One region of the Frankia sp. CoWAU3 genome, then DNA from elsewhere that is predicted to be linked to it. Evidence: predicted binding sites of a transcription regulator. Region 1 holds the regulator's gene; each other region holds the start of a gene.
What was found. Region 1 encodes LexA, which represses DNA repair genes until DNA is damaged. Its sites were predicted from a motif close to CGAACNNNNGTTCG; they were not measured.

Region 1 (3,270 bases):
GACTGTCAACGACGCGACTGTCCGGATGCCGGCAGAACGGGCACCGCACGCGCTACGCCTCCTTCGCCCGCGCCGGAGCCGACCGCCCCGGACCGGGGATGAGGGACACCGTTGAGGACCCGGCATCCACGCCGGAAAGACCACCTTGTGGATGGACCGCCAGCTCCCCGCGGAAGACCTGTGGAACAACCTGTGGATGACTTACACCCCGGTAAGCACCAGATGTTGTGTCCAAGGTAGCGCACGGCCCCAGAGATGAGGACAGCACCCCCGTGTGGTCCGTGTGGTCCGCATCGCACGTGGCACCGCACGTGGACGAAAGACGACGGTGCGCGAGAACCCTGCGCCGAGACACTCGTGGACCCGGAAAGCCGGGAAGCCGGGCGTCAGGGAAGGAGTAACGACTGGCCCGGGGCGATCAGTGGTGACCGCAGGTGGTTCAGCCGCATCAGCCGGTCCACCATGACCCGGGTGTCGGCGCTCTCGTCGAGCGCCACTGCCACCTCCCACAGCGTCTCCCCCGGCACGACCAGATGGTGCCGCGGCGCCTCCGCGGTATCCGGCCCGGCAATCGACACCCCAGGCATGATCATGATTGCTACCGCCACGACGACCGCCACGACGATCGATACCACCACCACCCGACCCCGCCGGGTCAGCCGGAGCGGCGGGGGTGCGGGCGGGCGACGACCCACCCGGTCTCTGGCCATCGACAGGTCGACGACCCGCGCCCTGTGTGCGGATCCCACGGCACCCTCCCGTTCCGACGACACCGAACGCCGAAGATCGAACCTTCGTTCGATCGAACGCGTGGTCGATTGTCGCATCGGGAACCGGAAACCGCCAGGGACACGCTCGAACAGACGTTTGAGATTCTGCGACCCGCCGGTTACCGTCGAGTCGATCGGGTGTGAACCGGGCGGTTTCCCCCGGTCACGGACGGCGGCGAGTCGGTGGGTGACCGCTTCCGGAGCGGGACGGTCCGCCGTGCGGTCGCCGGCCGGCCGGTGGCCGCACGGCGGAAGAAAAACGCGACGAGGAGAACGGTAAGCGATGACTAGCCAAGGCAGGGGTACGCGCCGGGGCGGAACCCGCGGCAACGTGCGAGCCTTTCCCGAAGGCCCCACGGACGCGGGCCTGACCCCCCGGCAGCGCAAGGTGCTGGAGGTCATCCGGGCCGCGGTGGAGCGGCGCGGGTATCCGCCCAGCGTGCGGGAGATCGGTGAGGCGGTCGGCCTCACCAGCACCAGTAGTGTGGCTCACCAGCTCAAGGTGCTCGAGGAGAAGGGCTACCTGCGGCGGGACCCGAACCGCCCGAGAGCGATGGAGGTTCTGACCGTCGAGCACCCCCGGCGACGCGCGGATGTGGGCGCGGGCACGACGACGGTGGCGGGCACGATTCCCATCATCGGTGAGGCGGCGCCGGGCACCACCGAAGGAAGCAAGTCGGAGGCGGCCTACGTGCCGGTGCTGGGCCGGATCGCCGCCGGTGGCCCGATCCTGGCCGAGCAGGCGGTCGAGGACGTCTTCCCGCTACCCAGGGAGATCGTCGGCGAGGGCACTCTGTTCCTGCTCCGGGTCGTCGGCGACTCGATGATCAACGCGGCGATCTGCGACGGTGACTGGGTGGTCGTCCGCCAGCAGCCGGTCGCGGACAACGGGGAGATCGTCGCCGCAATGATCGACGGGGAGGCGACGGTCAAGCGTCTGCGGCTTCGGGACGGCAAGATCTGGCTACATCCGGAGAACTCGGCCTTCGCCGACATCCCCGGTGAGGATGCGACCATCCTCGGCCGGATCGTGGCTGTGCTCCGCAGGGTTTGATGTGGATCGGCCGGCCGCCCGTCGGGCGGCCGGCCGGGTTGCCTCGCGTCTGATCGCTCCTGGGCTCAGGCCCGGTAGGCGTGCAGCTCCGCTGCGAGTCCCGAGGAAACCCGGGCGGACAGCCGGGTACCGGTCTCGGTGTGCTCCATCGTGAGCACCTCGCCGTTCGCGTGCACCCGGGAGACCAAGTCGCCCCGGGTGTAGGGCACGAGCACGCGCATCTCCACGTCGGGATGCGGCACCCGGGCACAGAGCGCGTCGACCAGCGCGGCCAGCCCCTCGCCCGTACGTGCCGAGACGAACACGGCGTCCGGGGCGAGCTGGCGCAGCCCCGCGACGACCGTCGGCTCCACGGCGTCCACCTTGTTGACGACGATCAGCTCGGGAACGCCGCCCGCGTCGATGTCGTTGAGAACCTCGCGCACGGCGGAGATCTGCGCGGCCGGATCCGGCGATGATCCGTCCACAACGTGCAGGATGAGATCGGCATCGGCGACCTCTTCCAGCGTCGAGCGGAACGCCTCGACGATCTGATGCGGCAGATGCCGGACGAATCCGACGGTGTCGGTCAGGGTGAAGGCCCGGCCGTCCGGCAGGGTCGCCCGCCGCACGGTCGGATCGAGGGTGGCGAACAGCGCGTCCTCGACCAGGACACCCGCGCCGGTCAGCCGGTTGAGCAGCGACGACTTACCGGCGTTGGTGTAACCGGCGATCGCCACGCTGGGGACCTCGCCCCGCCGCCGGGCGGAACGCTTGGTCTCCCGCACGGTCGTCATCGCGGCGAGCTCGCGGCGCAACCGCGCCATCCTGGCCCGCAGCCGCCGACGATCGGTCTCGATCTTCGTCTCACCGGGACCGCGGGTACCGATGGGCGCCCGGCCGCCGCCACTGGCCGCGGCCCGCGACATCGACTCACCCCACCCACGCAGCCGGGGCAGCATGTACTGCAACTGCGCGAGCTCGACCTGGGCCTTGCCCTCGCGAGAGGTCGCGTGCTGGGCGAAGATGTCCAGGATGAGGGCCGTCCGGTCGATGACCTTTACTTTGACGACCTCCTCCAGCTGCCGCAGCTGACCCGGGGTGAGCTCGCCATCGCAGACCACCGTGTCCGCGCCGGTCGCCGCGACGACCTCGGCGAGCTCGCGGGCCTTGCCCGAACCGACGTAAGTCGCGGCATCCGGCCGGTCGCGACGCTGCACGAGCGCGTCGAGCACCACCGAACCGGCGGTCGTGGCGAGCGCCGCGAGCTCCGCCATGGAGCTCTCGGCCGACCGCGGGGAACCCGACGTCCATACGCCGATGAGGACGACACGCTCCAGCCGCAGCTGCCGGTACTCGACCTCGGTAACGTCGTCGAGCTCGGTGGCGAGACCGGGAACCCGCCGCAACGCGGCGCGATCCTCCAGGTCGAAACCGTCCCCAGAATCGTCGAAAAAGTTCGACAGG
Region 2 (3,270 bases), on a different contig from region 1:
TCACTCGCCATGGATGATCCTGAAACTCATACCGCCCAGTCTGGCAGCATCGGGAGATCTGCGGTCCGCCAACATGAACCATGACCACGCCAAACACACCCGGGCGCCCACCCGGCCCGCCGCCGGGCCGCTGGCGCTCTCCACCCGTGGGCCTCGTCCCGCTCCCGGGCCGAGAATTCAGTTCGCCATGTCGACGAACCGTGAGTAATGACCCTGGAAGGCGACGGTGACGGTGCCAGTTGGCCCGTTGCGGTGCTTGGCGATGATGAGGTCCGCCTCGCCGGCGCGCGCCGACTCCTTCTCGACCGTGTCCTCCCGGTACAGCAGGATCACCGCGTCGGCGTCCTGCTCCAGGCTTCCGGACTCGCGCAGGTCGGAGACCTGGGGACGCTTATCGGCCCGCTGCTCGGAGGCGCGGTTGAGCTGGGAGATGGCGACCACCGGAACGTCGAGCTCCTTGGCGAGCAGCTTCAGCGACCGCGAGATCTCGCTGACCTCCTGCTGACGGTTCTCCACTTTCTTGGGCGACGACATCAGCTGCAGGTAGTCGAGGATCACCAGACGCAGCTCGTTGCGCTGCTTCAACCGCCGGGCCTTCGCCCGGACCTCCATCATCGTCAGGTGCGGGCTGTCGTCGATGAACAGCGGGGCCTCCGCGACCTCGCCTATCCGGCGGGCCAGGCGACCCCAGTCGTCGTCGGTGAGCCGGCCCGTGCGGATGTTCTGCAGGGACACCCGCGCCTCGGCGGACAACAGCCGCATGGTGATCTCCATGCGGCTCATCTCCAGCGAAAAGATGACCGACGCCATCCCGTTCTTGATCGACGCCGCCCGGGCGAAGTCCAGGCCGAGGGTCGACTTGCCCACGGCAGGCCTGGCCGCGACGATCCACAGCTGGCCGCCGTGCAGGCCGTTGGTCAGCTCGTCGAGGTCGACGAAACCGGTGGGCACCCCGGTCAGCGAACCGTCGTGCCCCTGGATGGACTCGATCTCCTCCAACGCCGGGTTGAGCAGCTCCCCCAGCGGCAGGTAGTCCTCGTTCGCCCGGCGCTCGGTCACCTCGTACACGGCCGCCTGGGCGCGGTCGACGACGTCGCTGACGTCCGGAGCCGCGCCGTAGGCGAGCTGCACGATGCGGGTGCCGGCCTCCGCGAGGCGGCGCAGGATCGCCTTCTCCGCGACGATACGGGCGTAGTACCCAGCGTTGGCCGCGGTGGGCACGCTCGAGATGAGGGTGTGCATGTAGGCCGGACCGCCCACCCGTTCGAGCAGATCGCGGCGGCTGAGCTCGGCGGCGACGCTGATGACGTCCGCAGGCTCCCCCCGGCCGTAGAGATCGCCGATGACCTCGTACACGAGGCCGTGCGCGGGACGGTAGAAGTCACCCGTCCGCAGGACCTCGACAACGTCGGCGATGGCGTCTTTCGACAGCAGCATGCCGCCGAGCACACTCTGCTCAGCGGGCAGGTCGTGCGGGGGAGTCCGGTCGAACTCTGCGCTCCCACCGGAACCACGCGAGATCTCGGTGACGCTCACGACGCACCCTCCCGGGACTCTCGTAGACCCGCATTCGAACGAATGTTCGTACAGATCGGAACCGCTGTCAACGAACCGCTCCGCCCCCGACCGGCCGGGGCTCCCAGCAGGGACCGAACGGGCGGCGCCCGGTGAGCCTCTCGCCGGGCGCCGCCCGCGTCGCCGAAGGAGACCTGGCCCGATCAGGCTAGAAGTACCTTCCTCGGCCTGGAGGGTCCGACCTTACGGACCGGCGGGTACACCCACCAAAAAGTTATCCACAGGCCCTTGTGGAAAAGCTGTGGGTAACCGGCCGAAACCTGGGGAGGACATCGGGACGGAAACCGGAGACCTGTGGACACCCGAGACCACAACCTCGACGAAACCTAGCTGGCAGGCGCCTGCATCCCGAGTGCCCTGTGGATGAGAAAAAGTTTCGGATCTGGTCGTCGCCCCTTGCCCCACGCACAACGGGCTCCCCTGGCCGACCACCTGAGACGGTCGGCCAGGGGAGCCCGTACAGCGAGCGCGGCGGTACAGCGGGAGAAACGGCGGATGCCACCCCGTCAGACCCGCCACCCCGTCAGACCCGCCTGACCTCGGGCCCATCCGGCCGCGATCAGGCCCGCCCTGCCCTGGTCAGGCCTGCGTGACCTGGAGCTTCACGGTCGCGGTCACCTCGGGATGCAGATGCACGGCGACGGTGTAGGCGCCCAGGGACTTGATCGGCGTGGTGAGCTCGACGCGGCGCCGGTCGAGCTCGGGGCCACCCGCGGCGGTCACCGCCTCCACCACATCGGCCGCCGTCACGGAACCGAACAGGCGGCCTTCCTTGCCCGCCCGGCTGGTCAGCTCGACCTTGAGGCCACCGAGCTGACCGGCGATCTCCTGAGCGTGCCCGAGATCACGAACCGCGCGGGCCGACCGGGCCCGCTTGATCTGCTCGACCTGACGCTCCGCGCCCTTGGTCGCGAGGATCGCGTACCGGCGGGGCACGAGGTAGTTACGCCCGTACCCGTTCGCGACCTCCACAATGTCACCCGGGCTGCCGAGACCGGGGACCTCCTGGGTCAGGATGAGCTTCATTGCCACCCCTTACCGGGCCGAGGCGGTGTAGGGCAGCAGCGCCATCTCGCGGCTGTTCTTCACCGCCGTCGCCACGTCGCGCTGGTGCTGGCTGCAGTTACCGCTCACCCGACGGGCCCGGATTTTACCCCGGTCGGAGATGTACTTGCGCAGCAGCGAAGTGTCCTTGAAGTCGATGTAGTCGACCTTGTCCTTGCAGAAAACGCAAACCTTCTTCTTGGGCTTGCGCACGGCCGCCTTGGCCATGGGTGTGCTCCTACCTCGTTGTGTCGTTCGCGAGGACGACGACCGGCCGCTCAAAACGGTGGCTCGTCGGAGTAGCCGCCGGCCGGTTGCGACCAGGGGTCATCGATGGGTGCTCCACCACTACCGCCGCCGTAGCCGCCGCCGGCCGGAACGCCCGCGGGAACACCGGCAGGTGCGCCGGGGGGCGCGCCGGCAGGCGCGCCGTAGCCGCCTCCGCCACCGCCACCGTAACCGCCACCGCCCCCGTAACCGCCGCCACCAGCACCGCCACCGCCACGCGCGGCCTTGACGACCTTGGCGGTGGCGTAGCGCAGGCTCGGACCGATCTCGTCGACGTCGAGCTCGATCACGGTGCGCTTCTCACCCTCGCGGGTCTCGAACGACCGCTGCTTGAGGCGGCCGGTGACGATGACCCGAGCGCCC
Region 3 (3,270 bases), on a different contig from region 1:
CGGCGCGTTCGATCGCCGGCCCACTGGTCATCCGCAACGGAACCTCGAGCTCCTGCGCCATGATCATCGCGAGGCTGGTCTTGCCCAGACCGGGCGGGCCCGACAGCAGGACGTGGTCCGGCGGGCGACCACGCGCCCGCGCCCCCTCGAGCATGATTGTGAGCTGCTCGCGCACCTTACGCTGGCCGACGAACTCGGCCAGGGTGCGCGGACGCAGCCCGGCCTCGAAGGCGCGCTCCTCGGGACTCGCCGCGGCGGACACCAGGCCGTCGTCACTCATGTCCCACCTCCGCGTACCCCCGCTCCGGCTGACCGCCGCTCCGGCTGACCGCCGCCCCGGCTGACCACCGCCCCGGCTGACCACCGCCCCGGCTGACCACCGCCCGACGCGGTCGCGCGCCGCATGGCGGCGTCATAACGGCCCTCACCTGCGTAGCACGGCAAGACTTGCGCGCAGCAGGGTCGCGGCGTCGGGCGGAGCGCCGCCGGTTCCCGAGTCGGCCCCGGCCCGGGAACCCGGGGCGCCTTCCTTTCCCGGGACGTCTCCCTTGCCCGGGGCGGCCTGCTCGCCACCGGCTGCGGCGCCCTCGCCCGCGGGCGCGGCCAGGACCACGAGCGCCCGGGACACGGCGTCGTCGGCCTCACGACCCGAGTAGCCCAGGCCCACCAGCGCCTCCCGCACGGTCGCCGCGACCCCGACGGTATCGGCCGGCATCGGTTCCGGTCCCGGCGTCGGGCGCGGGCCGGGCAGCGGCGCACCGTCACCCGGCGGACCGAGCCGGTCCCGCAGGTCCAGGACGATGCGCTGCGCGCCCTTGCGCCCGATACCGGGGACCTTCGTCAGCACCGCGAGATCCTCCTCGGCGACGGCGCGGCGCACCGTGTCGGGATCGTGCACCCCGAGCACGGCCTGGGCGAGCTTGGGCCCGACTCCGGCCGCGCTCTGCAGGATCTCGAAGACGTCGCGCGCATCGGCGTCGGCGAAGCCGTAGAGGGTCAGCTCGGTCTCGCGCACGATCAGGGTGGTGGCGAGGGAGGCGGACTCCCCCACCCGTAGCCGCGACAGCGTCGACGGCGAGCAGTGGACGAGCAGGCCCACCCCGCCGACCTCGATGACGGCGGACAGCGGGGTCAGCGCGGTGACCGTGCCGGCCAACGACGCGATCATCGGGTGGGTCCGCCCGGCGCGGCGGAACGGAACCGGGCCAGCGCCGGCCCGCGCCACAGGTGGCAGAGCGCCAACGCGAGGGCGTCCGCCGCGTCGGCCGGGCGTGGCGCCTCGGTCAGCCCGAGCAATCTGGTGATCATAAAACTGACCTGCGCTTTGTCCGCCCGGCCGCTGCCGGTCACCGCGGCCTTCACCTCACTGGGCGTGTAGAGACCCACCGACAGGCCCCGCCGGGCGGCCAGCACGATGGCGACCGCCCCGGCCTGCGCGGTACCCATCACGGTACGCATGTTCGCCTGGCTGAAGACCTTCTCGACCGCGACCGCCTGCGGGCGGGTGCGATCGAGCCAGGCGTCGATGCCATCGGACACGGCGCACAACCGTTCGGCGACCTCGGCGGTGGCGGGGGTGCGCACCACCCCCACCTCGACCAGGCGGGCCCGGATGCCGAGGCCACCGTCGACGACCCCCAGGCCACACCGGGTCAGCCCCGGATCGACCCCCAGCACCCGCATCCACCCTCCCGACCGCACGTTCACAAGAACATTCGTTCGATTCTAGGGGCGGCGACACAACCGGACATCCACGACACGCCCAACGGATCGCCCGAGAGGACGATCAGCTGCCGACGAGCTCCATCACGTCATCGGAGATGTCGGCATTGAACCAGACGTTCTGGACGTCATCGAGATCCTCGACCGCCTCGATGAGCTTGAGGACCTTGGCGGCGGGTTCGGCCTCCAGCGACACGCTCACACTCGGCAGCCAGGAGATGTCCGCGGAGGTGACCGCCAGGCCAGCATCGGTGGCGGCCACCCGCACGGCGTGCAGATCGGTCGCCTCGGAGACCACCTCGAAGGCCTCCCCGACGTCGTTGACCTCCTCCGCGCCGGCGTCGAGCACTGCGAGCAGTACGTCGTCCTCGGTGAGGCCGGCGGTCTTCTCGATAAGCACGACACCCTTGCGGTTGAACAGGTACGACACCGACCCCGGGTCGGCCACCGTGCCGCCGTTACGGGTGATCGCCACCCGGACATCCGACGCCGCCCGGTTACGGTTGTCGGTCAGGCACTCCACGAGGATCGCCACCCCGCCCGGGCCGTACGCCTCATAGGTGATGTCCTCGTAGTTCACCCCACCGGCGAGCTCGCCGGAACCCCGCTTGACGGCCCGTTCGATGTTGTCGTTCGGCACGGACTGCGACTTCGCCTTGGCGATGGCGTCGGCGAGCGTCGGGTTGCCCGCGGGGTCTCCGCCGCCCGTCTTGGCCGCCACCTCGACCGTCTTGATCAGTTTGGCGAACAGCTTGCCCCGGCGGGCATCGATGACCGCCTTCTTGTGCTTGGTGGTCGCCCACTTGGAGTGGCCGCTCATGACCTGCCTCTCTTGCGCCCGATCATCGACCGGACCCGGACGATCGGACGCTGTCGACGAATAGCCGGTGCACCCGGGCATCACCGGTCAGCTCCGGATGGAACGCGGTGGCCAGCAGCGGTCCTTGGCGGACCGTCACCGGCGCCTCGGCGACACGGGCCAGGACCTCGACCGCGTCTCCTGCCTTTTCTACCCATGGTGCCCGGATGAAGACCGCGTGCACAGGTGGCCCCGTCACCCCGACGACCTCGAGGTGTGCCTCGAACGAGTCCACCTGCCGGCCGAAGGCGTTACGCCGGACGACGATGTCCAGCCCGCCGATCAGTGGTTGATCCGGCCGACCGCCCACGACGTCCCGCGCAAGCAGGATCATGCCAGCACATGAACCGAACACGGGCAACCTCGCGGCCACCGCCGCCCGCAACGGCTCCAACAGCTCGAACACGCGCAGCAACCGGCCGATCGTGGTGGATTCACCTCCGGGCAGGACGAGCCCGTCGACCTCGGCGAGCTCCACCGCGTGGCGCACCGCCACCGGCCGCGCGCCGGCCTCGGTGAGCGCCCGGGCGTGCTCGCGCACATCCCCCTGCAACGCGAGGATGCCGATCCGCGGGCCACTCACCAGCCGCGGTCGGCGTAGCGGGCTTCCGGGGGAAGCTCGGTGACGTTGATGCCCACCATCGCCTCGCCGAGGCCCCGGGAGACCTTCACCAGAACGTCGGGGTCCT

Region 2: a site for LexA is predicted at 1,572-1,585, ahead of dnaB (replicative DNA helicase). Genes of this name have one in related genera too.
Region 3: a site for LexA is predicted at 1,709-1,722, ahead of ruvC (crossover junction endodeoxyribonuclease RuvC). Genes of this name have one in related genera too.

What each region holds. Positions count from the first base shown of each region.
Region 1 covers NZ_CDWWXB010000007.1:21,452-24,721, reverse strand. Annotated here, with positions in the region: gene nrdR (transcriptional regulator NrdR) at 1-49, opposite strand, end outside; gene AC08ON_RS01865 (LysM peptidoglycan-binding domain-containing protein) at 387-749, opposite strand; gene lexA (transcriptional repressor LexA) at 1,054-1,824, shown strand; gene hflX (GTPase HflX) at 1,890-3,270, opposite strand, start outside.
Region 2 covers NZ_CDWWXB010000070.1:12,139-15,408, forward strand. Annotated here, with positions in the region: gene dnaB (replicative DNA helicase) at 178-1,536, opposite strand; gene rplI (50S ribosomal protein L9) at 2,155-2,601, opposite strand; gene rpsR (30S ribosomal protein S18) at 2,611-2,847, opposite strand; gene AC08ON_RS08840 (single-stranded DNA-binding protein) at 2,898-3,270, opposite strand, start outside.
Region 3 covers NZ_CDWWXB010000006.1:14,198-17,467, reverse strand. Annotated here, with positions in the region: gene ruvB (Holliday junction branch migration DNA helicase RuvB) at 1-280, opposite strand, end outside; gene ruvA (Holliday junction branch migration protein RuvA) at 425-1,168, opposite strand; gene ruvC (crossover junction endodeoxyribonuclease RuvC) at 1,165-1,683, opposite strand; gene AC08ON_RS01605 (YebC/PmpR family DNA-binding transcriptional regulator) at 1,787-2,542, opposite strand; gene pdxT (pyridoxal 5'-phosphate synthase glutaminase subunit PdxT) at 2,565-3,164, opposite strand; gene pdxS (pyridoxal 5'-phosphate synthase lyase subunit PdxS) at 3,161-3,270, opposite strand, start outside.